2 regions of the Kitasatospora sp. NPDC048715 genome follow, and region 2 is predicted to be linked to the other one. Evidence: riboswitches for the same ligand, from Rfam matches in the RefSeq annotation. Region 2 holds a riboswitch; the other holds the start of a gene.
The links. Region 2 has a riboswitch for glycine ahead of gcvT (glycine cleavage system aminomethyltransferase GcvT). Riboswitches for the same ligand answer to the same signal wherever they lie in the genome.

Region 1 (3,399 bases), on a different contig from region 2:
CCACTCGGTGGTGATCTCCAGCCGCTCCTCGCGGCAGGTGATCTCGACCGGGCTGCTGGGGGCGGACGAGGAGGCGTCGGCGTTCGCGGCGGCGGTGACGTTCGCGGCCGCGGCGGTGGCGGCCGCCGGGGCGGGCGTGGGGGCGGGCGTGGCGGCGGGCTGCGGCTGCGGCTTCGGCTCCACGACGGGGGCGGCGGAGGCGGTGCTGGCGGCGGGTGCGGCGAAGCCGGGCTCGGCCGGCGGGGAGGCGGTGGGGGCCGCGGGGGTGCTGAGGCTCCGCAGCTCGGCCTCCGGGGCGGTCCTGGTGGTGTCGGCGGCAACGGGCGCGGCGGCAACGGGGGGCCTGGTCGGTGCGGACTCGGGGGAGTGCTCGGGCGACCGCTCGGGTGACCGCTCGGGGGTGTGGAAGGTGAGCGACTTGGCCGGGGCCGCCGCGGTCGTCGTGGCGGCCGCCGCCGCCGTGGTGCCGAAGTCGAGGTCGGGCTGCCTGGGCCGGCTCCCGTTCTCGCCGTTCGGGCGGCTGTCCATCGGGGTGTCGAGCCCGTAGTAGCGGTAGAGCTGGAGCTCCTGGGCGGGGGACAGGTGCTGGCCGACGCCGAAGTCCGGCGACTCCTTCACCAGCGACTTGTCGTACGGCACCCGGAGCTCGTCGCCGGCGAACTCGCTCGTGGTCAGGGGGACGAAGGCGTCCCGGCCGAAGATGCCGGTCCGGACCGCGGCCCACTCGGGCCGGCCGGTGGCGTCGTCCAGGTAGACCTCGTCGACCGTGCCGATCTTGTCTCCGTTGCGGTCGACGGCTTTGTGGCCGATGAGGTCCCGGGGGTCGATGTCCGTCTGCACTTCTTTCCTCCCGCGCGCTGAACCTGCGGAACTCCCGCAGGAAGGCGGCCGGAGCACCCGATTCCGTCCGCCACTTCACACCAAAAGCCATGAATCGGACGAGCGCGACCCCGGGTGCGCCGTACGGGGTTGGCACTGGACCGTCCGGGGGACGCGCGTAGACCTCCAGTGACCAGACACACCCGTGATCGGGGGGCCTCCCGCTGGTACCCTGGGCGGCGACCGCAGAGCCCGCTCGGGAGAGTCTCCGATCACGAAAACCGCTGGTCGGAGCGCCGAAGGAGCAACTCCTCCCCGGAATCTCTCAGGCATCCGTACCGTGTGGGGTAGGTCACTCTGGAAAGCAGGGCAGGAGCGTCGGCACGGAAGCCGGCGATCACCACCCTCACCGACGGTGCAAGCCGGCGGAGCGCCCACAGCGCTCCGTGCGGGTGAAGCTCTCAGGTCCCGATGACAGAGGGGGAGGCCTGTTGGGTCCGCGCGCCCAGGCTCGTCCGCTGCCCGCAGCGGTGGAGCCGGCCGGCGTGCGTACCCCCGCCGGTCCGTGACCAGGAGGCCTCGACCACCATGAACGCCCAGCCGAACGCGGGACGCCCCACCGGCGCCTCGACCCTCACCGAGCTTGAGCTGGCCAGCCCCTTCGAGAACCGCCACATCGGCCCCGACGCCGCCGCGCAGGAGAAGATGCTGGCGTCCGTCGGCTACGGCTCGCTGGACGAGCTCGCCGGGACCGCGGTGCCCGAGGCGATCCGCTCCATCACCGCCCTGGACCTGCCCGCGGGCCGGTCCGAGGCCCAGGTCCTCGCCGAACTGCGCGAGCTGGCCGGCCGCAACCAGGTGCTCCAGCCGATGATCGGCCTGGGCTACTACGGCACCTTCACCCCGCCGGTGATCCTGCGCAACGTCATGGAGAACCCGGCCTGGTACACCGCCTACACCCCGTACCAGCCGGAGATCTCGCAGGGGCGCCTGGAGGCGCTGCTGAACTTCCAGACCCTGGTCTCCGACCTGACCGGCCTGCCGACCTCCGGCTCCTCCCTGCTGGACGAGGGCACCGCGGCCGCCGAGGCGATGGCGCTGGCCCGCCGCGTCACCAAGGTCAAGGGCGGCGTCTTCCTGGTCGACGCCGAGACCCTGCCGCAGACCGTCGCGGTGATCAACACCCGCGCCGTGCCGACCGGCGTCGAGGTCGTCGTCGCCGACCTGTCCGAGGGCATCCCGGCCGAGATCGCCGAGCGCGGCGTCTTCGGCGTGCTGCTCCAGTACCCGGGTGCCACCGGCGTGGTCCGCGACCTCACCCCGGTGATCGAGCAGGCGCACGGCCTGGGCGCGATCGTCGCCGTCGCCGCCGACCTGCTCGCGCTGACCCTGCTCAAGTCCCCGGGCTCGCTGGGCGCCGACATCGCCTGCGGCACCTCGCAGCGCTTCGGCGTGCCGATGGGCTTCGGCGGCCCGCACGCCGGCTACCTGTCGGTGCGCGCCGAGTACGCCCGCTCGCTGCCCGGCCGCCTGGTCGGCGTCTCCGTCGACGTCGACGGCAACCGCGCCTACCGCCTGGCGCTGCAGACCCGCGAGCAGCACATCCGCCGCGAGAAGGCCACCAGCAACATCTGCACCGCCCAGGTGCTGCTCGCCGTGATGGCCTCGATGTACGCCGTCTACCACGGCCCGGACGGCCTGGCCGACATCGCCCGCCGCACCCACCGCTACGCCGCCGCGCTCGCCGAGGGCCTGCGGGCCGGCGGCGTCGAACTGCTGCACGGCGAGTTCTTCGACACCGTCACCGCCGTCGTCCCGGGCCGCGCCGCCGAGATCGCCGCCGCCGCCCGCGCCAACGGCATCAACCTGTTCCAGGACGGCGCGGACCGGATCTCCGTCTCCACCGACGAGACCACCACCCGCGAGCACCTGGTCGGCGTCTGGGCCGCGTTCGGCGTCGAGCCGGTCGAGGTCCCCGAGACCGCCGACGCGCTGCCCGCCGCGCTGCTGCGCGAGGACGAGTACCTGACCCACCCGGTCTTCCACAGCCACCGCTCGGAGACCGCCATGCTGCGCTACCTGCGCCGCCTGTCGGACCGGGACTACGCGCTGGACCGCGGCATGATCCCGCTGGGCTCCTGCACCATGAAGCTCAACGCGACCACCGAGATGGAGGCGGTGACCTGGCCGGAGTTCGGCCAGCTGCACCCCTTCGCGCCGATCGACCAGGCCCAGGGCTACCTCACCCTGATCCGCCAGCTGGAGCAGCAGCTGGTCGAGGTGACCGGCTACGACGCCGTCTCGATCCAGCCGAACGCCGGCTCGCAGGGCGAGCTGGCCGGCCTGCTGGCCGTCCGCGCCTACCACCACGCCAACGGTGACACCCAGCGCGACGTCTGCCTGATCCCGTCCTCCGCGCACGGCACCAACGCGGCCTCCGCCGTGATGGCCGGCATGCGGGTGGTCGTGGTGAAGACCCTGGTCGACGGCGACGTGGACGTCGAGGACCTGAAGGCCAAGATCGAGCAGCACCGCGACAACCTGTCGGTGCTGATGGTCACCTACCCGTCGACCCACGGC
Region 2 (3,399 bases):
CGCCCGGCCGGTGCCTGGCCCCAGGGCCCCGGCACACCGCCCGCTCCCGTTCCCGCACTCATGCGCCCACCTCGCCGCGCCTCTTTCCCTCAACCCGCCGGCCCGTCGGCCGTCTGCACGCACCCTATGGCGCTGCACCGGCCACCGCCACGGCGACGTGCCTTTGATACGAACCCCGCTCAGCCCCGCGAATAGAACGGCAGTACCCGGGTGAGCAGCCACTCGACCACCGGGTCGTCGGCGAGGTCGAGCAGTACGAGGTGGACGCCGCCGGGCAGCGGCGCGGTTCCCAGCGCTCGGCCGAGCGCGTCGTTCACCGCGGCCGGATCGGCCGGTGCCGCCGGGTCCAGCTGGACGCCCACGAACATCACGGTCGGCTCGCCCTCGATGCTGGCCAGCGCCCTGCGGGCGGTCAACACTCCCGGCATTGCCGACAGTTCGCCCCGGCAGGCGGCCAGGAAGTGCTCCGGGTCCTCGCCCGGCACCGGCTCGCGCAGCGCCACCCGGCCGCCGGTCGGCGCCGTGGCGTCGTCAGCGGCCTCCCAGCGGTCCCCGCGCGGACCGCGGCGCAGCTCGGCGACCCCCTGCGGCGGCACCGGGATGCCCACGGCCGCGTCCGGGTTCACCGCGATGCCCACGCCCAGCGGCAGCCCGCGGGCGAACTCCCACACCGGCGCCACCGCGAAGGCCATCCCCGGCGCCTGCTGGAGGAACACCTCCTGCGAGGAGAACACCGGCACGTACGGATCGCCGCCCAGCTCGACGGTCGGCAGGTCCAGCGCCTGCCCCTGCGGATCGGCCCCGGCCGGCAGCGGCACCCACACCTGGCTGCGCGCCAGCACCTCGATCACCCTCGGCGTCGCGCCCGGGTCGCCCAGGGCCGCGGTCAGCACCTGCTCCAGCTCGTTGGCCGGCCAGGAACCGCCCGCCGGCGCCTCCTGCGGTCCGCCCCACTCCTGCTGCTGCTCCACCGGGTACCCCATGCGCCGCCGATCCCGCCCTCTGCCGCTCGGCCGCCCTCTGCTGCGCCGACGCGCAGCAGTCTAGGGCCCCCGGGGCCTCCCCTTTAGGGCTCGTGTTCGGGTGCCGCGCGGGCCCCGGTCCCGGGTGCCGTCCCGGGCCCGCGCCCGGGTGCCGCGCGGTGTGACCGGGTCCCCTCTCCCCTCGCCGTCCGGGACGTGCCATGATGTGCCCGTCCGACGGCATGCGCCGCGGGCCCCCACAACTCCATACCGGCCGCTCGAACCCGCGCGGGAGAGCCCGGAGTGCCGTTCAGGCACAGCCGGCGCCGAAGGAGCAAGTCCTCCCCGGAATCTCTCAGGCACCCCTACCGCACGGGTTAGGCACATCTGGAAAGCGGCGCCCGGCCCTGTCGTGCGCCCACCCACGGTGCAAGCCGTCATGCTGTCCCCCAAGCTGGAAACAGCTGCGGGCGGTGGGCGGTGAAGCTCTCAGGTTCGACGACAGATGGGGAGACCCACGCCGCCGCATGCCCGCGCGCAGGGTCGAACCCGAGCGGGTCCGGTCCGGCGCGTGCACCCCTGAGTGCCCCGACCGAGGAGTTCCTGGCCATGTCGTCCCTCCGCCTGACCGCGCTCGACGCGCTGCACCGCGCCCTCGGCGCGACCATGACCGACTTCGCCGGCTGGGACATGCCGCTGCGCTACGGCAGCGAGCGCGAGGAGCACCTCGCGGTCCGCACCCAGGCCGGCCTGTTCGACCTCTCGCACATGGGCGAGATCACCGTCACCGGCCCGCAGGCGGGCGAGATGCTGGACCACGCGCTGGTCGGCTTCGTCTCCGCGCTGGGCGTGCTGCGCGCCCGCTACACCATGATCTGCGCCGAGGACGGCGGCATCCTGGACGACCTGATCGTCTACCGCCTGCGCGAGGACGCCTTCCTGGTCGTCGCCAACGCCTCCAACGCCCAGCTGGTCCTCGACGAGCTGATCGCCCGCGCCAAGGGCTTCGACGCCGTCGTCACCGACGACCGCGACACCTACGCGCTGATCGCCGTCCAGGGCCCGGAGGCCACCGGCATCCTGGCGAAGACCACCGACGCCGACCTGCCCGGCCTGAAGTACTACGCGATCCTCCCGGCCCGGGTGGCCGACCGCGACGTGCTGCTCGCCCGCACCGGCTACACCGGCGAGGACGGCTTCGAGATCTTCTGCCGGCCGGCCGACGCCGAGCCGGTCTGGCAGGCGCTGACCGCCGCGGGCGAGGGCCACGGCCTGATCGCGTGCGGCCTGTCCTGCCGCGACACGCTGCGCCTGGAGGCCGGCATGCCGCTGTACGGGCACGAGCTGTCCACCGACCTCACCCCGTTCGACGCCGGCCTGGGCCGGGTCGTCCGCTTCGACAAGACCACCAACGAGGGCGCCTTCATCGGCCGCAAGGCGCTGGAGCAGGCCGCCGCCGCGGCCGAGACCAACCCGCCGAAGGTGCTGGTCGGCCTGGTCTCCGAGGGCAAGCGGGTGCCGCGCGCCGAGTACACCGTGGTCTCCACCGAGGGCGAGCCGATCGGCCGTATCACCTCGGGCGCGCCGTCCCCGACCCTGGGCAAGCCGATCGCGATGGCCTACGTCGACGCCGCCCACGCCGTCCCCGGCACCACCGTCGCGGTGGACGTGCGCGGCAAGCACGAGCCCGTCCAGGTCGTGGCGCTGCCGTTCTACAAGCGCGCCCGCTGAGCCTTCGCCGAGGCCCCCGTTTTTCCGTTTGCGCACGTCGCGGCCGTCCGCGCGGCGGCCCGCTTCGTCGTACCCGCTTCCCATCCTGGAGAATGACGCCATGAGCAACCCCCAGCACCTGCAGTACACCAAGGAGCACGAGTGGCTGACCGCGGCCGCGGACGGTGTCTCCACGGTCGGCATCACGGAGCACGCCGCCACCGCCCTCGGTGACATCGTCTACGTGCAGCTGCCCGAGGTCGGCGAGACCGTGACCGCCGGCGAGACCTGTGGCGAGCTGGAGTCCACCAAGTCGGTCAGCGACCTGTACTCCCCGGTGACCGGCGAGGTCACCGAGATCAACCAGGACGTCATCGACGACCCGGCCTCCGTGAACGCGGACCCGTTCGGGAACGCCTGGCTGTTCAAGGTGCGCGTCGAGGCCACCGACGAGCTGCTCAGCGCCGACGAGTACGACGCGCTCATCAACCCCCAGGGCTGAGCCACCCGACGGGACGGGCCGCGCACGGCGGTCCGCCCCGCCCCGGCCCCTTTCCCTCCTCCTCCCGGGAAGACCACACCATGACGGTTCTCAACCAGTCCCTGCACGCCCTCGACCCGGAGATCGCCGCCGCGGTCGACGCCGAGCTGCACCGCCAGCAGACCACCCTGGAGATGATCGCCTCCGAGAACTTCGCCCCGGTGGCGGTCATGGAGGCCCAGGGCT

Region 1: it holds a riboswitch for glycine, as region 2 does, so the genes downstream of both, gcvP (aminomethyl-transferring glycine dehydrogenase) here and gcvT (glycine cleavage system aminomethyltransferase GcvT) in region 2, are expected to answer to the same signal.

Annotation. Positions count from the first base shown of each region.
Region 1 is NZ_JBICVH010000020.1:227,237-230,635, reverse strand. Features, by position in the region: partial or broken gene ACGFSC_RS33515 (YsnF/AvaK domain-containing protein) at 1-30, opposite strand, end outside; partial or broken gene ACGFSC_RS33510 (PRC-barrel domain-containing protein) at 457-840, opposite strand; glycine riboswitch at 1,067-1,170, shown strand; gene gcvP (aminomethyl-transferring glycine dehydrogenase) at 1,408-3,399, shown strand, end outside.
Region 2 is NZ_JBICVH010000012.1:168,045-171,443, reverse strand. Features, by position in the region: gene ACGFSC_RS23280 (enhanced serine sensitivity protein SseB C-terminal domain-containing protein) at 1-62, opposite strand, end outside; gene ACGFSC_RS23275 (enhanced serine sensitivity protein SseB C-terminal domain-containing protein) at 180-983, opposite strand; glycine riboswitch at 1,242-1,343, shown strand; gene gcvT (glycine cleavage system aminomethyltransferase GcvT) at 1,572-2,693, shown strand; gene gcvH (glycine cleavage system protein GcvH) at 2,794-3,174, shown strand; gene glyA (serine hydroxymethyltransferase) at 3,255-3,399, shown strand, end outside.